DNA from 2 places in the Streptomyces sp. NPDC014801 genome. Region 1 is predicted to be linked to the other one. Evidence: riboswitches for the same ligand, from Rfam matches in the RefSeq annotation. Region 1 holds a riboswitch; the other holds the start of a gene.

Region 1 (4,178 bases):
GGCCAGGGCGAGTTTGAGGAACGCGGAGTAGGAGCGGGCCCAGGGGGCGTCGGTGCGGCAGGTCGTCACGACGTACGCGGAGACGGCGACGAGGAGGGCGAGCAGGAGGGGGTTGGTGGTGCGGGTGGCGGCGGTGCCTAGGCCGAGGGCCCACAGCCACCAAGCGGCGGGGTGGAGGGTGGGGTGAGCTGTCCTGGTGGGTGCGGTGACCGCCGTGGGGTGCGGTGCCCGGCGTTCGGCTGTGCCGCGTGTCCCGGTGAGCGCCGTGGGGTTCTGCTGCCCGGCGTTGCGGGGTGCCGCAGCGCCCACCCTCCCCCAAGCACCTCCGACAAGCTCCGGTGCAGGGGGGACCCCCATCGCCCCAGCGGCACGATTGCCCGCTGCTGCGTCGGCTCGATTGCCCGCTGCTCTCTGGGGGTTAGGGGTGTGGGCGTCGTCAGTCATGGTGGTGGCGGCGGCGGGATTGCCAGGTGGCTGCTGCTGCCAGGGTGAGTACCGCCGCGCCGGCCGCTATCAGGCCCACCGACGGGCCGTCGGAGGACTTCCCGGGCTCGGGGGCGGCCGTGGGAGTCGCCTTGGCGGAGACCTGTTCGCCGCAGCCGCGCCCGGGATAGCCGGCGATGGCGCACAGCAGGGCGTTGGTGTCGTAGCGCAGGGGGCTCGCGACGGCGGCCAGGGCCTCGGCCGTCGTGGCGTCCTCGGGGACGCGGGCGCACGCCGTGCGGGCGGCGGGCGGGCGTTCGCCGGACGGGGCGTCGGCGGCCGTACCGAAGTCGATGACCAGCGCGACGCGCTTGTGGCCGTCCTGGGCCGGCGTCCGCGCGCAGATCGCCGCGAAGTCGGCGGCACCGCGTGGTCGTTGCGCGGAGGAGGAGTCCTCGCTCACCGCGAACCGGAAGCCCTGCACCGCGCCGTCGGCCGGGCGGGCCGTCGACGGGCCCTGCGTGGCGTAGGTCCACGTGCCGCCGTCGCGCTCCCAGAACGACCAGTACCGGTAGCCGACGGCCCGCGCCTGGCCCGCCGCCACCAGGGGCAGCAGCAGGGCCAGGCACAGCACGGCGGCGCGGCGGATCACTTGCCGCGCCCCTTGCGGCCGCTGATCAGGAAGCCCGCGCCGATGCCGGCGACCAGGCAGACGCCGACGAACCACCACACGCCGAAGGGCGAGTCGTCGTCCTTCTCGCTCTTCTCGGCCGTGTCGGCCTTCTGCCCGGCGGCCTGCGGGGCCGGGCCGGTCGCGTTCAGGCCGGCGACCAGGTCCTGGCCGCCGAAGTGGCGCGGGTCGGCGCCCGCCGTGTGCGCGGCGAGGATCAGCTGGGCGTAGGCGGCGGGGCCGCTCTGCCTGGCCCAGGCCGCGCCGTTCTTCTCCAGCCACGCCAGCGGCTTGGCGGCGCTCGCCGCACCGCCCTGCGCGGCGAGCGCGACGACGGCGTCGGCGGTGTTGCCGTAGTCGGGCTGCGCGGTGGCGCCCGGCATGGCGGAGGTCAGGTGGCCGTCCTTGGCCACCGCCTGCGCGAGGTAGGCGGCGCCGTTGGCGGCGGCCTGCGCCGGCGTGCGGGCGTCCTTGCAGACCGCCTCGGCCCGCGGGCCCGCCGTGGTCACCAGGCCCTTGCCCAGCACGCCGAGGACACCCGCCGCGGTCGCGTCCGCGTTGGCGGCGAGCTTGCCGGCCTTGTCGGGCTGGAAGGCGAAGGCGCCACCCTCGGCGCACGGCAGAGCGAGCTTCAGCAGGGCGTCGGAGGGCGACTTGCCGTCCTTGGTGACGCTCTCCGGCTTCTCCCCGGCCGCGGCGAGCGCGCCGACGACCACGGAGGTGGAGTTGGCGTCGCTGGCACCGCCCGCGGTGTAGCCCCAGCCGCCGTCCTTGTTCTGCACGGACTTCAGCCAGGCGATCGCCTTGCCGGTCACGGCGTCGTGGCCGCCGAGCGCGGCGAGGGCCTGCACGGCGGCGGCGGTCTGGTTGGTGTCGACCATCGTCTTGGCGTCGCACGGCTTGGCCGGCTCCGCGCGGAACGGGGCGAACGCGCCGTTCGCGCACTGCTGGCCGGTGAGCCAGTCCACGGCCTTGCCGGCGGGCTTCACCCCGGCGGTGTGCTGCGCGAGCAGGGCGAGCGACTGGCGCCACACGCCGTCGTACGTCGGGTCGGCGGTGCCGTACAGCCCGGACGGCAGGGCCGGTGACGGGGACGGGGCGGGCGACGCGGCGACGGCGGGCGCGGCGGCGCCGAGCACGGCGACGGCGGCGACGGCCGCGGCGCTGCGACGGACATTCATGATCGGCGGCTGCCTCTCCCTGGACGGGAGCCGGGCAGCGCGGGAGGACCCCGGGCGGCTCGGCTCCGTAGACCTCGACGGTGCGTGAGCCGTTCACGTCCGCGCAGGGCGATCCGGCTCGCCGTCGATGGGCGGCTCACGGTTGCGGGTCAGCGCCGGAATTGCACCGGCTTCCCCCTGTACGGGTGTGATGACGACGCCGCTACTTTACCGGGCCGTAGGAAGGGTCCGAGGGGCGGCCCGGTGGCGGCCCGGGGGCGGCCGAGGGCGGCCCGGTGGCGGCCGCCCGGGGTGACGCTCGCCCGGCCGCGCACGCCCCCCGCGGATCGCCGCCGCCCTGGCTCAGGAGGGACCGTTCTTCGTTTTATTCGATTGCCGCCGCCCTCCCGGGGCCGATAGGAAGCGGGCATGCTCAAAGGCGGCAAGGTCGGGCTCCGGGCCCGGCACGAGGACGACATCCCCGTACTGCGGGCCGAGCTCTTCGACGACGTGGTCAACGCCTCGCGGGCCGAGGCCGGTCCGTGGCGTCCCGTCATGCCCGGTGCCAAGGACCCGCGGCTGGAGCCGGACCCCGCCCAGCAGGGGAGCGTCCCGTTCTCCGTCGTGGAGCTGCAGGGCGGCACGCTGGTCGGCATGGCGAACCTGTGGGGCATCGACACCCACAACCGCTGCGCCCACATCGGGCTGGGCCTGCTGCCGTCCTGCCGCGGCAAGGGCTACGGCAGCGACGTCGTCGCGGCGCTGTGCCACTACGGCTTCGTCGTGCGCGGCCTGCACCGGCTGCAGATCGAGACGCTCGCGGACAACACCGCGATGCTGCGCGCCGCCGAGCGCAACGGCTTCGTCCGCGAGGGCGTGCTGCGCTCCTCGGCGTGGGTGATGGGCGAGTTCGTGGACGAGGTGCTGCTCGGGCTCCTCGCCCGCGACTACCGGCCCGACGCGCGGCGGTAGTCGCCGGGTCAGGGCGCGGCCGGCCCCGCGGCGTCGGCCTCGGTGAGGTCGATGAGCCGGCACACCGTCTCTATGTCGACCTTGACCTGGGCGATGGAGGCGCGGCCCGACAGCCAGGTGATCAGCGCCGAGTGCCAGGTGTGCTCGATGACGCGGACCGCGGACAGCTGGGCCGGGCCCGGGTCCTGAAGGCCCATCGCGTCCAGGATGATCGCCGTCGTCTGCCGCGAGACCTGGTCCACCTCGGGGGAGACACTGCGGTCCGCGAAGGTCAGCGCGCGGACCATGGCGTCGGCGAGGAGCGGCTCGCGCTGCAGGCCGCGGAAGGCGCGCATCAGCGTCTCCGCCACCCGCTCGGCCGCGCTCGCGCCCGCCGGCGGCCTCTTGCGGAGCGTGCCGTGCATGTGCTCCAACTGGTCCTGCATGATGGCCACCAGCAGATGGATCTTGGACGGGAAGTAGCGGTACAGCGTGCCCAGCGCCACCTGCGAGGCCTCCGCGACCTCCCTCATCTGCACCGCGTCGAAGCCGCCCCGGCCGGCCAGCTGCGCGCTCGCCCGCAGGATGCGGCGGCGGCGCTCCTCCTGACGCTCGGTGAGCGGTGAGGTGGCGGGGCGCGTGGTAGGGGCGTGCGCAGGCATGGGTCCCGTCCGTGACAGTCGGTGAGGGCGTGCGTTCGGACAGCATGGCAGCCGCGCGCCCGTGGCGTGAATCACCTGATCCACTGCTTACAGCGTCGCTACCTGCCGGTAGATTCGGAGCCTCCTGAGCGATCAAGTCTGAAACTTGTTCTAGATTAGCGTCCCGGCGTAATCTCGCGGGACAGTGCAGGCAGAGAGGGGCCCGGAGTGACCGCTGAGGCCAGTCGGACGGGGTCCCGTGCGGACCGCGCCGCGGACGGCGGGCGACCGCTCGACATCGCGCTCCTGACCTACAAAGGGAACCCGTTCTGC
Region 2 (4,178 bases), on a different contig from region 1:
CCGGACCGCCCGGGTACGGCAGTCCGAACACCCGCGCCACCTTGTCGAAGCACTCCCCGGCCGCGTCGTCGAGGGTGTCGCCGAGGTGGGTGATCGGATCACGGGCCAGATCGCGGACCAGCAGCAGGGAGGTGTGGCCGCCGGAGACGATCAGCACCATGCAGGGTTCGGGCAGCGGTCCGTGCTCCAGGGTGTCGGCGGCGACGTGTCCGGCCAGGTGGTGCACGCCGTACAGCGGGACGCCGAGGGCGTACGCGATGCCCTTGGCGCCGGCCAGCCCCACCTGGAGCGCGCCCGAGAGACCCGGTCCGGTGGTGACGGCGACGGCGCCGATGTCCGACAGGCGCACCCCCGCCTCGTCGAGGGCCTGCCGGATGACCGGGCGCAGGGCGTGCACGTGCGCCCGGGCGGCGATCTCGGGCACGACACCGCCGTAGCGGGCGTGCTCGTCCATGCTCGACGCCACCACGTGGGCCAGCAGCCGGCCGTCCTGTACGAGGCCCGCGCCGGTCTCGTCGCAGGACGACTCGATGCCCAGCACGATCGGAGAACCCATCGCCGACCCTTCCTGCATGTCATAGGTTGTTGCAAGTAGTGTGCAATAAGTCCTCGGCGGATGTGTACCCGGGCGAGGAGCTGCAGGCCAACGACCCGTAAAGTGCGTCTGCGTCGTCCACCGAACACCGAGGTACCGAGCAGTGACCGCCGCCCGCCCCACCCCGCCAACCGCCGTGAGCCGCCGCGCCTTCGCCTCCCTGCGGCTCGGCGCGGTGCCAGGGCTCCCGGACGAGGCGTACGAGCACGACGGGCAGCTCACCAAGCGGCATGTGCGGGCCGCCACGCTCGGCGCCCTCGCCCCCGCCCCCGGTGAGCTGCTGTGGGACATCGGCGGCGGCTCCGGTTCGATCGCCATCGAGTGGATGCGCACCCACCCCTCCTGCGTGGCGGTCACCGTCGAGCGCGACCCCGTCCGCGCCGAACGCATCACCCGTAACGCCGACCGTCTCGGCGTGCCGGGCCTGCAGGTCGTCACCGGCGCCGCGCCCGCCGCCCTGGCCGAACTCCCGCCGCCCAACGCGGTGTTCGTCGGCGGTGGACTCACCGCACCCGGACTGCTCCAGGCGTGCTGGGACGCCCTGCCGGCCGGTGGCCGGCTCGTCGCCAACACCGTGACGCTGGAGTCCGAGGCCCTGCTGGCCGACGCCTACCGTCGCCACGGTGGCGAGCTGGTGCGGCTCGCGGTGGCGCATGCCGTGCCCGTGGGCGGCTTCACCGGCTGGCGGCAGGCCATGCCGGTCACCCAGTGGGCCGTACAGAAGAGCGACAACCCCTCACCAGGAGCTGACAGATGACCGTGTACTTCATCGGCGCCGGCCCCGGCGCCGCCGACCTGATCACGGTGCGCGGCGCGCGGAGGCTCGCCTCCTGCCAGGTCTGCCTGTATGCGGGCAGCCTGGTGCCGCGCGAGCTGCTGGCTGAGTGCCCGCCGGGTGCACGCCTGGTGGACACCGCCCAGCTCACCCTGGACGAGATCACCGCCGAGCTGGTCCGCGCGCACGAGGAGGGGCACGACGTCGCCCGCCTGCACTCCGGGGACCCGTCGGTGTTCAGTGCGGTCGCCGAGCAGATGCGTCGCCTGGACGCGGCCGGTGTGCCCGATGAGGTCGTGCCGGGTGTGCCGGCCTTCGCCGCCGCGGCCGCCTCCCTCAAACGGGAGCTGACCGTGCCGACCGTCGGGCAGACGGTCATCCTGACCCGGGTGGCGAACCGGGCCACCGCGATGCCCGAGGGCGAGGACCTGGCCACGCTGGGCCGCAGCGGCGCGCTGATCGTGCTGCACCTGGCCGCCAAGTACGTCGACCGAGTGGTCGAGGAGCTGCTGCCGCACTACGGCGCCGACTGCCCTGCCGCCGTGGTCGCCTACGCCTCCCGCCCCGACGAGCTGATCATCCGCGGCACGCTCGACGAGATCGCCCACAAGGTGAAGGAGTCCGGTGTGCTGCGGACGGCTGTGATCATGGTGGGGCGGACACTGGGGGCGGAGCAGTTCCGCGACAGTCACCTGTACTCGCCCGAACGCGAGCGTCATCTGTGCTGAACGCCACGCCGGAGCCCGTTTGTTAGGCTCCCCTCGCCTCCCGTGGGGGAAGTCCGGTGAGAGTCCGGCGCTGACCCGCAACGGTGTGCACGGCACCGCAACCGGTGGCCGCCGTGTGAGCCCGATCGCCTGCGGAGGCGCATCGACCCGTTGACTGCTCGCCGTGGACTGCGAGAGGGGCCGCCGTACGGCAGGGTAGGGCTGTACGGGCTGCTTCTGCGCGACGTCCAGCAGGCGGCCCGTGTGAAGGACGGCCTCCCGTGCGTCGAAGAACGGCTCCCAGCCGCACAGCCGTGCTGCCGCTCAGCCTGGCTCTGGCAGTGCTGCTCCTGCTCTCCCTCGTCGGCGGGGTGGGGCTCGGTGCCGCCGGCGTCGGCTGGAGCGAGGTGCTGCGTTTCCTGTGGGCCGGACTCACCGGCCAGACGCTGCCCACAGGTGACGCGGCGTCATACACCATCGTCTGGGAGATCCGGCTGCCGCGGGTCCTGCTCGGCGCCGTGACCGGAGCGGGCCTCGCAACCGTCGGGGTGGCCGTGCAGGCCATGGTGCGCAACGCGCTGGCCGACCCCTTCGTCCTCGGCATCTCCTCAGGCGCGGCGGTGGGCGCCAACGCCGTCATCCTCCTCGGCGCCTTCGCCGGGCTCGGCGTATGGGCGCTGTCCGCCTCTGCATTCGCCTCCGCACTCGCGGCCATGGCGCTGGTGTACGCCGTGGCCCGCTCACCGCGGGGCCTGACGCCGCTGCGCCTCATCCTGACCGGCACGGCACTGGCGTACGGCTTCGAGGCCGTCACCACGGTCATGGTGTTCGGCGCGGCACGGGGTGAGGCGGCCCGGTCGGCGATGATGTGGCTGCTGGGCAGCCTGGGCGGCGCCACCTGGGCCCAACTGCCGCTCGCCGCCGTCACAGTGGCGGCAGGGTGGGGCTGGCTGCGGTGGCGGGCCGAGGCGCTCAACGCGCTCGCCATGGGCGACGAGACCGCGGCCGCGCTCGGCGTCGTGCCGGACCGGCTGCGCCGGGAGCTGTTCCTCGTCACCGCGGCCGTCACGGGCACGGTCGTCGCGGTCAGCGGGGCCATCGGGTTCGTCGGGCTGATGGTGCCGCACGTCGTGCGGATGCTGGTCGGCGCCGACCACCGCCGCGCGCTGGCCATCGCCCCGCTCGCCGGTGCCGTGCTGCTGGTGTGGGCGGACGTGCTGTCCCGGCTGCTGTTCGCCCCCGCCGAACTGCCGGTCGGAGTGATCACCGCGGTGGTCGGCGTTCCCGCGTTCCTGCTGCTGATGCGGCGGGGCGCTTATGCGTTCGGAGGACGCTGAGCATGCGACTCGACATCGACGACATGACGATCGAAGCGGCCGGAACGCGCCTGGTCGAGCATATCGACCTCACCGTGGGCAGCGGGGCATTCGCCGGACTCGTCGGCCCCAACGGCAGCGGCAAGTCGACCCTGCTGCGCTCCCTCTACCGGGCGCTGCGGCCGGCCGGGGGAGTGGTGCGGCTGGACGGGGACGATCTGCACGCCATGGACGCGCGGGCCGCGGCCCGGGTGCTGGCCGCCCTGCCCCAGGAGTCCTCGGCCGAGTTCGACTTCACCGTCGCCGAGGTGGTCGCCATGGGCCGGCTGCCGCACCAAGGCCGCACGGCCGCCTCCGACCGGGAAATCTGCACACGGGCGATGGAACGCACCGGCGTCGCCCACCTGGCCGGACGCAGCTTCCTCGCCTTGTCCGGCGGAGAGAAGCAACGGGTGCTCATCGCCCGGGCCCTGGCCCAGCAGCCGAGGGTTGTGGTCCTCGACGAACCCACCAACCATCTCGACATCGCCCACCAGCTGGAGGTGCTGTCCCTGGTCCGCGACAGCGGCCTGACCGTGCTGGCCGCTCTGCACGATCTCAACCTGGCGGCAGCCCACTGCGACGTCCTGTACGTCCTCGACGGCGGCCGGATCGTTGCCTCCGGGCCGCCCCAGGACGTCCTCGAACCCGCGCTGCTCGCGAAGGTGTTCGGTGTCCGGGCCCACACCGTCCGGCACCCCGAAACCGACGCCGTCCAGCTCTTGTTCGACCTGCTCCCGTCCACC

Evidence for each region. A riboswitch is a leader RNA that binds a small molecule or an ion and turns the genes downstream of it on or off. The one in region 1 is predicted to bind cobalamin.
Region 2: it holds a riboswitch for cobalamin, as region 1 does, so the genes downstream of both, ACF1AL_RS38360 (FecCD family ABC transporter permease) here and ACF1AL_RS03125 (prenyltransferase/squalene oxidase repeat-containing protein) in region 1, are expected to answer to the same signal.

Annotation. Positions count from the first base shown of each region.
Region 1 is NZ_JBIBXG010000001.1:709,117-713,294, forward strand. Features, by position in the region: gene ACF1AL_RS03115 (energy-coupling factor transporter transmembrane component T) at 1-357, opposite strand, end outside; gene ACF1AL_RS03120 (SCO2322 family protein) at 437-1,075, opposite strand; gene ACF1AL_RS03125 (prenyltransferase/squalene oxidase repeat-containing protein) at 1,072-2,274, opposite strand; cobalamin riboswitch at 2,360-2,498, opposite strand; gene ACF1AL_RS03130 (GNAT family N-acetyltransferase) at 2,683-3,225, shown strand; gene ACF1AL_RS03135 (TetR family transcriptional regulator) at 3,234-3,866, opposite strand; gene ACF1AL_RS03140 (glycosyltransferase family 4 protein) at 4,074-4,178, shown strand, end outside.
Region 2 is NZ_JBIBXG010000024.1:25,925-30,102, reverse strand. Features, by position in the region: gene tsaD (tRNA (adenosine(37)-N6)-threonylcarbamoyltransferase complex transferase subunit TsaD) at 1-556, opposite strand, end outside; partial or broken gene cbiT (precorrin-6Y C5,15-methyltransferase (decarboxylating) subunit CbiT) at 753-1,352, shown strand; gene cobM (precorrin-4 C(11)-methyltransferase) at 1,349-2,098, shown strand; cobalamin riboswitch at 2,115-2,250, shown strand; gene ACF1AL_RS38360 (FecCD family ABC transporter permease) at 2,359-3,414, shown strand; gene ACF1AL_RS38355 (ABC transporter ATP-binding protein) at 3,417-4,178, shown strand, end outside.